Regions from separate parts of the Shewanella sp. 30m-14 genome, predicted to be linked through region 1. Evidence: predicted binding sites of a transcription regulator. Region 1 holds the regulator's gene; the other holds the start of a gene.

Region 1 (5,031 bases):
TATCTCTGAACTTATCATCTTGGCTGTCGCTGGAATTGGAATTACTTCAACAGTATGGGATGACCCGCGACTTTAGGCAATCCTTCCGATTTACGCATTTTTGTACGTATACGATTAGTGGGATGCACTAATTGCCGCTTCTGTTTCTACTCCAGAGCTTAAAGCAAAATATAATCTTCAGGTCGAGTCAGAACCCCAGCCTAAATCTGAAATACAATCCCAACATGAAATTAAGCCCGACAATTAACTCAAGAGACAGGCTTGTCTACGAGTTGGTGGCTTACTTTGAAGGCCTCTACTATTTGACTACCATGTTGAGACAGCGTTAATCCATTGCGCCAACACAGCTCAATTCTTCGGTCGATGCCTGCAGGTTCAAAATCACAGTTTAGGGCGGTCAGCTGGCCATTTTCGATATAGGCGTTAACACATTCTGCAGGTAAAAACGCAAAGCCTTTATTGTGTTTTAACATAGCGACAAGTGGCTGAATGTCAGAGAAAAAACCGTAGCTAGGACTAAACCCATCGCTGTTTTCATCTCTATGTTGCTGACTGCTTTTGCTATTCGCCTCTCCCCAAATTAACTCACGGTATTGGCTTAAATCGATGGTGGTCACCACAGGCAATGTCACGAGGGGATGGTCAGGGCTGCACGCCAACAACTCTTTGTAATGGCCTAAACGGCAATACTCAAAATGCTGATGATGAAGGGTGTCGGATTCATGAGTAATGATGATATCTACATTGCCTTCGTTCAAGTCTTGCATCAGTTGGTGTTTTTCTTCGCGATACACTTCCACACATAAATGGGGAAAATCCAACGTCAATGCTAGAGGCTGAGTAAAGGCTAGGTCGGGAATGTAGTTCTCAATCCCGATAGTCAGCACGGTTGATTCACCCTGCGCAATTATTTCGGCACTTTGAACAAACTTATCAAGTTGGCTCATGGTGTGTGTGAGGCTAGGAAGTAAACGTTCCCCCTCTTTACTTAATGACGTTTTATTACCAGTTCGGTCAAAAAAGTTAACGCCAAGATCAATTTCTAGATCAGAAATCCATTGGCTAACCTGAGGTTGTTTTTTTCCTAACTTACGTGCAGCAGCAGATATTGAACCTGTTTCGACGGCCAATAAGAGTGCTTTCAGGTGTAGTGAGTTCATAGGCTTATATTAATTCAGGTACGCACTAAATTATGATTCATTTTCGATATCATCAGTTAAAGGCACTATACGTTCTTATCTTGAGTTAATCACGTCAGACGGATGTATTCATACTTAAATTGAGAGCCTGACATTAGATCACATATGGCAAATTATTATGAACAGAAAACGAATGAGTAGAAGCACTAACAAGAAATGGGGCATTTCCAAGCTAGCAATCAAACCTGCACGGCCCAAATGAAGGCACCAATTATCCGGTGTAGATACAGCCGTGACCGTCCATGACATGGACGTCATGGCCGAGCTTCCAAGGATGGATTTGTTGCGTGTCACGGCAGTATCTGCACATGCACCCGCTGCAGGCGATTGGTAACGGTGAAACGACAATTGAGAACTCGCTTCCCCGTAGCAACTACTCAAAAAATGTAATCAACCTTCATTCGAAGGGCAACCAACTTTGGGGCATAAATAAGCGAAGCCTGATCTGTATATTCACTCAAAAGTCCCTCCTCTCATCGAATTCCCATCCGGAGGCCTTATCTAAGCTTAGTAAGTTCTGATGTTTGACAAAATATCAGTTAACTTCAGCCACTATTCAATAACGAGTTTCACATCGCTGGATTTATTTCATTTGAAACTGGATCCCACAAAAAACAATATAACTGGTTATTACTTGCACTCAAAAAAATACTGTATATACTAACAGTTACTGTATAGAAAGACAGGGTTAACCATGAGACCACTTACACCGCGCCAAGCTGAAATTTTAGAGCTAATTAAACGTAATATTGCTGATACTGGCATGCCACCTACCCGTGCCGAGATCGCTAGACGTTTAGGTTTTAAGTCAGCCAATGCTGCTGAAGAACATTTAAAAGCCTTAGCTAAAAAAGGCTGCATTGAAATTATGCCGGGCACGTCTCGCGGTATTAAGTTAACCCAAGAAGACACTGAAGATGCAGATTTAGGTTTACCCCTTATCGGCCAAGTTGCTGCAGGTGAACCGATTCTTGCGCAAGAGCATGTCGAGCAACACTATAAAGTCGATCCTGCCATGTTCAAGCCATCAGCAGACTTCTTACTCAGAGTCCGTGGTGACAGTATGAAGAATATTGGCATACTAGAAGGTGATCTACTGGCTGTACACAAAATACAGCAAGCACGTAACGGCCAAGTGGTTGTAGCACGCGTTGAAGATGATGTTACCGTTAAGCGTTTTGAGAAAAAGGGTAACAAAGTTTTCTTACATGCTGAGAACGAAGAGTATTCACCAATTGAAGTGGATCTAGCAAACCAAAGCTTAAGTATTGAAGGTTTAGCCGTTGGTGTGATCCGTAATGGAGACTGGCAATGAACAAACTAATGGGAACGAGTCCTCGTCACCCTGGACTGTGGCAAGATATGCCATCGACCAATATGGTGAGCAGCACGAGTAATGACATCACGACTATGGTGACCCAAACTCAAGGGCGTGATGAGCTGAACCAGATCAGTGCTCAGCTTTCACAATTGAGCCAACAGGGTCGCTGGATTGTACTGATTAGCCCGCCGAATATTGGCTACAAGCAGATGCTAGCAGCTGCGGGTGTAAGAATGGACCGCATTTTACTGGTTCATGCTAAAGATGAAGTGGAAACACTTTGGGCAATGGAAAAAGCCTTAACAAGCGGTACCTCAAGTGCGGTGATTACTTGGACCAACTCTTTAGATGCTCGTGACAATCGACGCCTACAAATCGTTGCCAAAAGCGCTCGCGCTGTTGGCATTGTCATTGAACATTCGATTGATAACACAAATAAGCAACAATCTTGTCGCTCAATCAATATGCAGGATAGTGCTTTTGGTCAAGCCTCCCTGTTTGGTGCTGTTCATTAAGCAGAACATCTCCTCGCTTTCTAATACATGATGACTAGGAGGTGCGTTTTAGTAAGCGCCTTCTAGTACAAACGATTTTCTAAAGCCCTCATTCGAGGGCTTTTTTATTATCAATAATTGAAAAAGTGATCTTGATCAATATTTAAACACCAAGTAGTGTAGGAAGTCATAACAACGATATTTTGTTATATCCGAGCGATTTAGTTGTCGGTCTTTGCTCTGGGATTAGTCCTGAATTTGAAGCTTAGACTGAGATTGGCCTGATATATTTCAGCCGTATGTGCCAACGTGGTTACACCAGCAGTGAATAGCACTGAATACAATAGCCTGTGTCGCGATCCCATTAATTGCGACTCGATAGGCAAGCCACTCGCGCACTTTGAAGTCATCGTTGCTTTTTTGGGAACTGAAGAGTTTACATAGAGCAGAGACTTACTGTGTGACTCTTCTTTGTCTTGTGGACAGAGGAGAAGTCTAGTGAAGCAATTGTTGTATTGTGTGCTGGCGTTGCTATTTTCGCCCGTACTTGTTGCATCAGAAATGCCGCTTAATATGACAGAGGGTGTTACGGATATCAGTGGGCGGGTTTACAACCTCCATATGATTATTCTCTACATCTGCTGTGCTATTGGCATCGTGGTTTTTAGCATCATGATTTACGCTATGATCAACCACCGCAAATCAAAAGGCGCAGTCGCCGCCAACTTTCATGAAAGTACTAAAGTCGAGATCCTTTGGACTGTTGTACCTTTTATTATTCTTATACTTATGGCTATTCCCGCAACCAAGACATTGATTGCTATGGAAGATCCAAGTAATGCTGACCTCACCATCAAGATTACCGGCTCACAATGGAAATGGCATTACAGCTATTTCAACAAAGATGTTGAATTTTTCAGTCTGCTTTCTACCCCCAGAGCGCAGATAGATGGCGAAGAAGCAAAAGGTAAAAACTACCTTTTAGAGGTAGATAAGCCACTGGTACTACCGATTAATCGTAAAGTACGTTTCTTAATGACTTCAGATGATGTTATTCACTCCTGGTGGGTACCCGCATTTGCCGTTAAAAAAGATGCTAATCCAGGATTTATTAATGAAGCCTGGACCCGCATCGACAAACCGGGCACTTATCGTGGCCAATGTGCCGAGCTCTGCGGTAAAGACCATGGCTTTATGCCTATTGTTGTTGAAGCTTTATCAGAAGAAGATTTTGATGCTTGGCTGATTGCACAACAACAAGCCGCCAGCAATGCCGAAGTGGCAGCAAAGGCTGCCCTATCGCAAACGCTAACAATGGAAGAATTAATGGCGCAAGGCGAGCAAGTCTACCTTGCACGTTGCGCTGCCTGCCACCAGCCTAATGGTGCTGGCCTACCTGGCGTATTCCCTTCTCTTATTGGCAGCCCGCTTATTAAAGGGCCTGCTCAGCTGCATATCGATATTGTATTAAATGGTAAATCGGGCACTGCTATGCAGGCGTTTTCTAGCCAGTTAACTGCAACTGAAATTGCTGCCGTAGTGACTTATGAGCGCAATGCCTGGGGCAATAACTCAGGCGACACTGTTCAAGCAGCCGACGTAAGCTCAGATACGACCACGCCAGCAACATCGGTAGATACAACCCCAGCGACTCCAAGTGCAATACCTGCGACCTCACCTGCAACACAAGCTGAGGTTAATCAAGATACAACCTCAGAAACCAAAGCTGATGACGAGGTAACTAAAGAACTAACAACGGCACCATTAGGTGACCTAGCCATGAATGAACTCCTGACCATGGGGGAAAAAGTCTATATGACTAGCTGCGCGGCTTGTCATCAAGCAGCGGGGACAGGCCTACCTCCAGCGTTCCCATCATTAGTGGGTAGCCCAATCATCAAAGGCCCTGTAGCCGCTCACCTTGATATTGTTATCAATGGTAAACCTGGTACGGCAATGCAGTCATTTAGCGCGCTACTTACACCACAACAGCTTGCTGCAGTGGTGACTTATGAGC
Region 2 (5,031 bases), on a different contig from region 1:
AATCCGTTGTCGTGAAGCGGCTTCGTCTCGCGCCTGACTCAATTTGAGTAATGCGTAACAACGCATCAAAAATAGAAGCAAGACGTTGAGAATCAGCTAAGGCATGGTCTAACTCATTGTTAAAGCTCTGACTTTGCGCAATTGATGATGCATCAGCCTCGTCACGTAAGGTTAGTAAATTGTGCCTCAAACGCGTGATAGGCGTTTTCAGCTCGTGGGCAATATTGGACGAAATATCGCTCATCGCCGCCACAGAGCCGTCTAAACGAGAAAGCATTTCATCCACAGAGACAGATATTCTCGCCAGATCGTTATAGGTGTTTATCTCGCCCGTTCGTGCCGACAAATCACCGTCTGCCGCCGCGTTCAATACTTGCTCAATACGAGATATTCGTTGCTGACTGACACGGCTCATCGCGACAACAATGGCAATGGTAAAGAGTGATACTAAAACGCCAGCAAGAATAAAACCTGTGGTAAGCACCGCGATAATGTCGTCATCTTCAATCGGATCTTCGTCGATATCGTGTTTATCACCTGTTGCCCGTAGCTTTGATTCTTTGACTATCTCACTGTTCTGTTGACCCAGTTCATAGTCAACATAGAGAATGGTCACGCTGGCCATAAGCACAAGACTAAACAGCGACACCAGAGCAAACATCACGCCTTGCTGGATAGCAGAGCTTTTCATCCACATTGGGAGTCGATTAACGATTCGCTGAAGTGAGACTTTATTTTGCAACATATCAAGCAGTCTGCGTTTCATTTAGCCTCCTCAATATGTCGATGTTCTAACTTGTAGCCTGCGCCTCGTACGGTTTGGATCAAAGTGTCGCCAAAAGGCTTCTCTATTTTATTCCTAAGACGACTAATGTGAGTTTCGACAACGCTGGTTTGAGGATCAAAATGAATATCCCATACATGCTCAAGCAGCATAGTACGGGTGATCACGCGGCCAGGATGACGCAAGAATAATTCTAGAATACGAAACTCTTTAGGCTGTAAATCCAATAGCTTACCTTGACGTGTTGCGGTATGTTCAAACAGGTTTAATACCACATCGCCAAAAGTCAGTTGCGGTTTAGTGTCGGTTGATGTCAATCCGGACCGGCGAGAAAGAGCGCTAACACGCGCAAGCAGTTCAGAGAATGCAAATGGCTTAGTGAGATAATCATCACCTCCCGCTTCCAACCCTTGCACACGGTCATCCACCCCGCCTAAGGAGGTCAAAAATAAGATAGGTGTTCCCACTTGCGCAGCTCGAAGGGCCTTAACTAAAGACAATCCGTCTAACCCCGGCAACATGCGATCGACGATCGCCACATCAAAGTGTTCCGTCATGCATAGGGTCAACGCATATTTGCCATTTTCTGTCACCTCGACTTGATGCCCAGCTTCACGCAGCCCTTTTTCAACAAAAGTGCTCAGACTCACATCGTCTTCAACTAGTAACACTCGCATGACGGTTCTCTCTCAGATCATAGGGTAACGTCGTTGTCGCTTAAGCCGCAACGATAGGGACATTTTGTTGTTCAGTTGGCGTTGGTTCTGCCACATTAGTTGGCATCGTTTCCGCTTTATGCTGTTGCCATTTCATCATAATCACCGCTGCGATACCAGCTAATAAGCTCGCGCCCAGCGTAACCAATCCTAGTATGAAAAACAGAGAGAAAGAGGCTAAACCAATAAGTGCTTTTGGTCCATTTTCACGAAGGATTTTAAGCCCTGATGGTATGTTTGACGACGATTGTTTCGATTTGTTAAGCAACAGTTTCACTTTATTAATACAGCATTTGACACTGTTTAACCAAGACGTCGACCTTTTCGAGCAAGGCTCAGCTTCTTGGTTGGTATTTTTTGATTCAGTTGATTCAGTTGATTCAGTCATTAGATCTCCTTGGGGTCATCAAAGATCACCCCTTTTTTAACTATTCATTGTTCGGCTCAAGTGTTCAACGAGAGAATTATTTTGTCACTGCTGTTGTCAATGCATTCACTTCAGTTTCAACTTGTTTACCATTGACTGTCATCAACTTGATTTCATAACAAACATTACCGTGGTCATCATCAAGTTCAACGCTCCACGCTTTACCGCTAAATTGTATTTCTGCTTGCTTCACAACATCTGCAAACGATAAATATTGACCACTGTTCAAGCCAGATAAATACAATGCATCTTCTAATTTATCATCAGCGTCATGATCATCATTCTGACCACGATTGTCTGTTAAAATAACATCACCGGTTTGTGTGTTGATTGCGGTATAAATTTTCTCACCGTTTTTACCGATTAATTCAATTTCATAGAAAACGTGTCCCATTTTCACTTCACGCTCGGCTTCAACCGTTACGCCGCCTGTGTTGGCTTCAGCCAATGCGACAGCCTGAAGTAGAGAGACAGTGTCTTGATTAAAAGATTTAGGGGCATCACCTGCATTTGCAGAGCCAATGGCCATCATGGCGCTCAGTCCAAGCAGAGTTGAAATAGTTGTTGTTTTAAAAACTGATGTATTGTTCATGGTTAAATCCTCATTTGTTTTAATGCAGACAGGGTGTTTCCTTGTCGATGAGGCTACTTTACTTAAGACATCTTTCCGCAAGTTTTCCTGAACTATACATTTTTGTAAGGTTTCAAGGCGAAGTCATATTGCAAGAGATAGGTTTAGGCCTATTTCTCTTACCCTGACAGCTCTTCCCCTAGCCAAAGTCAATGAAGCTAAAGTCAATGAAGCTAAAGTTCAATGGAGCAATGCGGTCTAAAACGAAAATATGCATATAACTGTTAAATAAAGGTATTGCTTAAACAAGGCAAAATAAATCAAAAAAGTGCTGTACAAAAAACGCACAGCAGTTATTATATCGCTCAGTTGTTCAGAGAGTTATTAAATGCAGCATCAAGTACAAGTAAAGCTTCCACTATCAAAACCGTGTTTTGTAGCTAGACGTTTGCCTTATATTTTAGCGTAACATGATATAATTCAATAAATTAACATAGTGTTAATGTTGAACTTTTTAAAACTAAATAAGGGGCATCATATGTCTAACTCAACTACTGGTACTGTAAAATGGTTTAACGAAGACAAGGGATTCGGTTTCCTTGCTCAAGACAACGGTGGCGCTGACGTATTCGTACATTTTCGTGCTATCGCATCTGAAGGTTTCAAAACGCTTACTGAAGGTCAAAAAGTGACTTTCGAAGTAGAGCAAGGCCCAAAAGGTCCACAAGCAAGCAACGTAGTCGCTCTTTAATCAAGCGCTAATAACGTAAGCTGATATGCAAAAAAGGTCGCTAATGCGGCCTTTTTTTGTGCCTGTTATTTTGAAAAAGTTGAATAAAAATCCGCTTTATTTACGACATTAACATCCCCCATAAAAGCGGCGTTGTTGGCTTAACCACCAGAGCCCGCTCTAGCTGCAATACCGTTGCTCATACTTGGCATACCGCCCCACCTTTCGCGCGTTCAATCTGATCACACCGCTCACAGAAATCTGTCATCCTTATTGCGCAAAATCACATAAAACCACTATACTGTATAAATATACAGTTAACTATTTTTTAGCATGAACATAATTCCAATTTCAGCCAGTGCAGGCATAACAGGTTTTGAATCCCCTGCCACCGATTACAAGCAACTGCCGTTAAGTCTTGATGAATTACTGATTGAGCATCCGAGCTCGACCTTTATTGGCCATGCTTGTGGTGACTCTATGCAGGGGGTCGGCATATTCGATGGCGACATTTTAATAGTCGATAGGCATGTTGATGTGCGTAATCAAGACGTTATCGTGGCAAATTTTAACGGTTCATTTGTTTGTAAGATTATTGATAAGGTGAACAGATTGCTGTTATCTGCCAATGAATCTCACATGAGCACGCCTATCCTCGAGCACGACACTTTTAGTGTTGAAGGCGTGGTGATCCGCTCTATTCGCTGCCATCGTAAAAGCCCAATTCTAGAGAACGACTAACCATGTATGCGCTTGTCGATGCGAATTCTTTTTATTGCAGCGCTGAGCAGGTTTTTAGACCTGACTGGCGTAACCGCCCTATCATAGTGCTAAGTAATAACGATGGCTGCATTGTTGCGGCTAACAGGTTGGCAAAAGAGGCTGGAATTAACAAGTTCGGTCCTTACTTTGAAGCGCAAAAACTGTGTGAGCAAAAAGGTGTTATCGCTTTATCTTCAAACTACGAGCTTTATGGCTCGCTATCTACTGCAATGATGGAAGTGATTGGCCGTTTTGCTCCTGAGCAGCATATTTATAGTATCGATGAGTCATTCTTATCGTTTAAGCACTGTTACCCCGCTATCCCTTGTTTAACTGAGCATGCGATGAAGATAAGGCGCGCAGTTTGGAAGGAAACACGGCTTCCAGTCTGTGTTGGGATTGGCTCGACGCTAACTCTGGCTAAGGTCGCCAATCACGCAGCTAAGAAAATACCCGGTTATAAAGGTGTTTGCGCCATTACCTGTGATGAACAGCGCATTTCAATTTTAAAGACTATGAAAACTGACGATGTATGGGGGGTTGGCAGACGTATATCTAACAGACTTGCGCTGATGAATATTCACAGTGCTTTTGCCTTGTCGCAGATGAAAGTCGGTATCGCAAGCAAGCAATTTAGCATCGAGCTTGAGCGCACCGTGAGAGAGTTAAATGGCGAAGTGTGCAAAAATTGGGATGAGGCTCGTGCTGACAAGCAACAGATCTTTTCTACCCGCAGTGTTGGTAACCGAATAACCGACTTAACATCATTGTGTCAGGCGTTAAGCAAGCATGCATCAACCGCGGCAGCCAAAGCGAGGGCTCAAGGCTCACTCTGTAAAAGCATGTTAATTTTCGCTTCTAATTCCCCTTTTGATGAGCAGCCTAGCGGTTTTAAGTTTGTGTATCATTTTGCTTATCCAACGAATGACACGTGTGAATTGATAGAAGCTGCAACACGCGCGGCTATCGTCAGATTCAACTCCTCTATTCGTTATTACAAAATCGGCGTTGGACTGATTAATCTATGTAGTGAGGCAAACT

What was found. The regulator LexA, encoded in region 1, represses DNA repair genes until DNA is damaged. The targets are predictions, from matches to a motif close to TACTGTATNNNNATACAGTA.
Region 2: ACVBIU_RS01510 (LexA family protein) is a predicted target of LexA. The motif match lies at 3,528-3,547, and genes of this name have one in related genera.

The regions. Positions count from the first base shown of each region.
Region 1 is NZ_JBRILW010000003.1:34,591-39,621, forward strand. Features, by position in the region: gene ACVBIU_RS03080 (LysR family transcriptional regulator) at 249-1,160, opposite strand; gene lexA (transcriptional repressor LexA) at 1,894-2,514, shown strand; gene ACVBIU_RS03090 (cell division inhibitor SulA) at 2,511-3,035, shown strand; gene coxB (cytochrome c oxidase subunit II) at 3,513-5,031, shown strand, end outside.
Region 2 is NZ_JBRILW010000001.1:339,386-344,416, forward strand. Features, by position in the region: gene ACVBIU_RS01485 (sensor histidine kinase) at 1-766, opposite strand, end outside; gene ACVBIU_RS01490 (response regulator transcription factor) at 763-1,461, opposite strand; gene ACVBIU_RS01495 (hypothetical protein) at 1,502-1,888, opposite strand; gene ACVBIU_RS01500 (PepSY domain-containing protein) at 1,965-2,519, opposite strand; gene cspE (transcription antiterminator/RNA stability regulator CspE) at 3,037-3,249, shown strand; gene ACVBIU_RS01510 (LexA family protein) at 3,562-3,969, shown strand; gene ACVBIU_RS01515 (Y-family DNA polymerase) at 3,972-5,031, shown strand, end outside.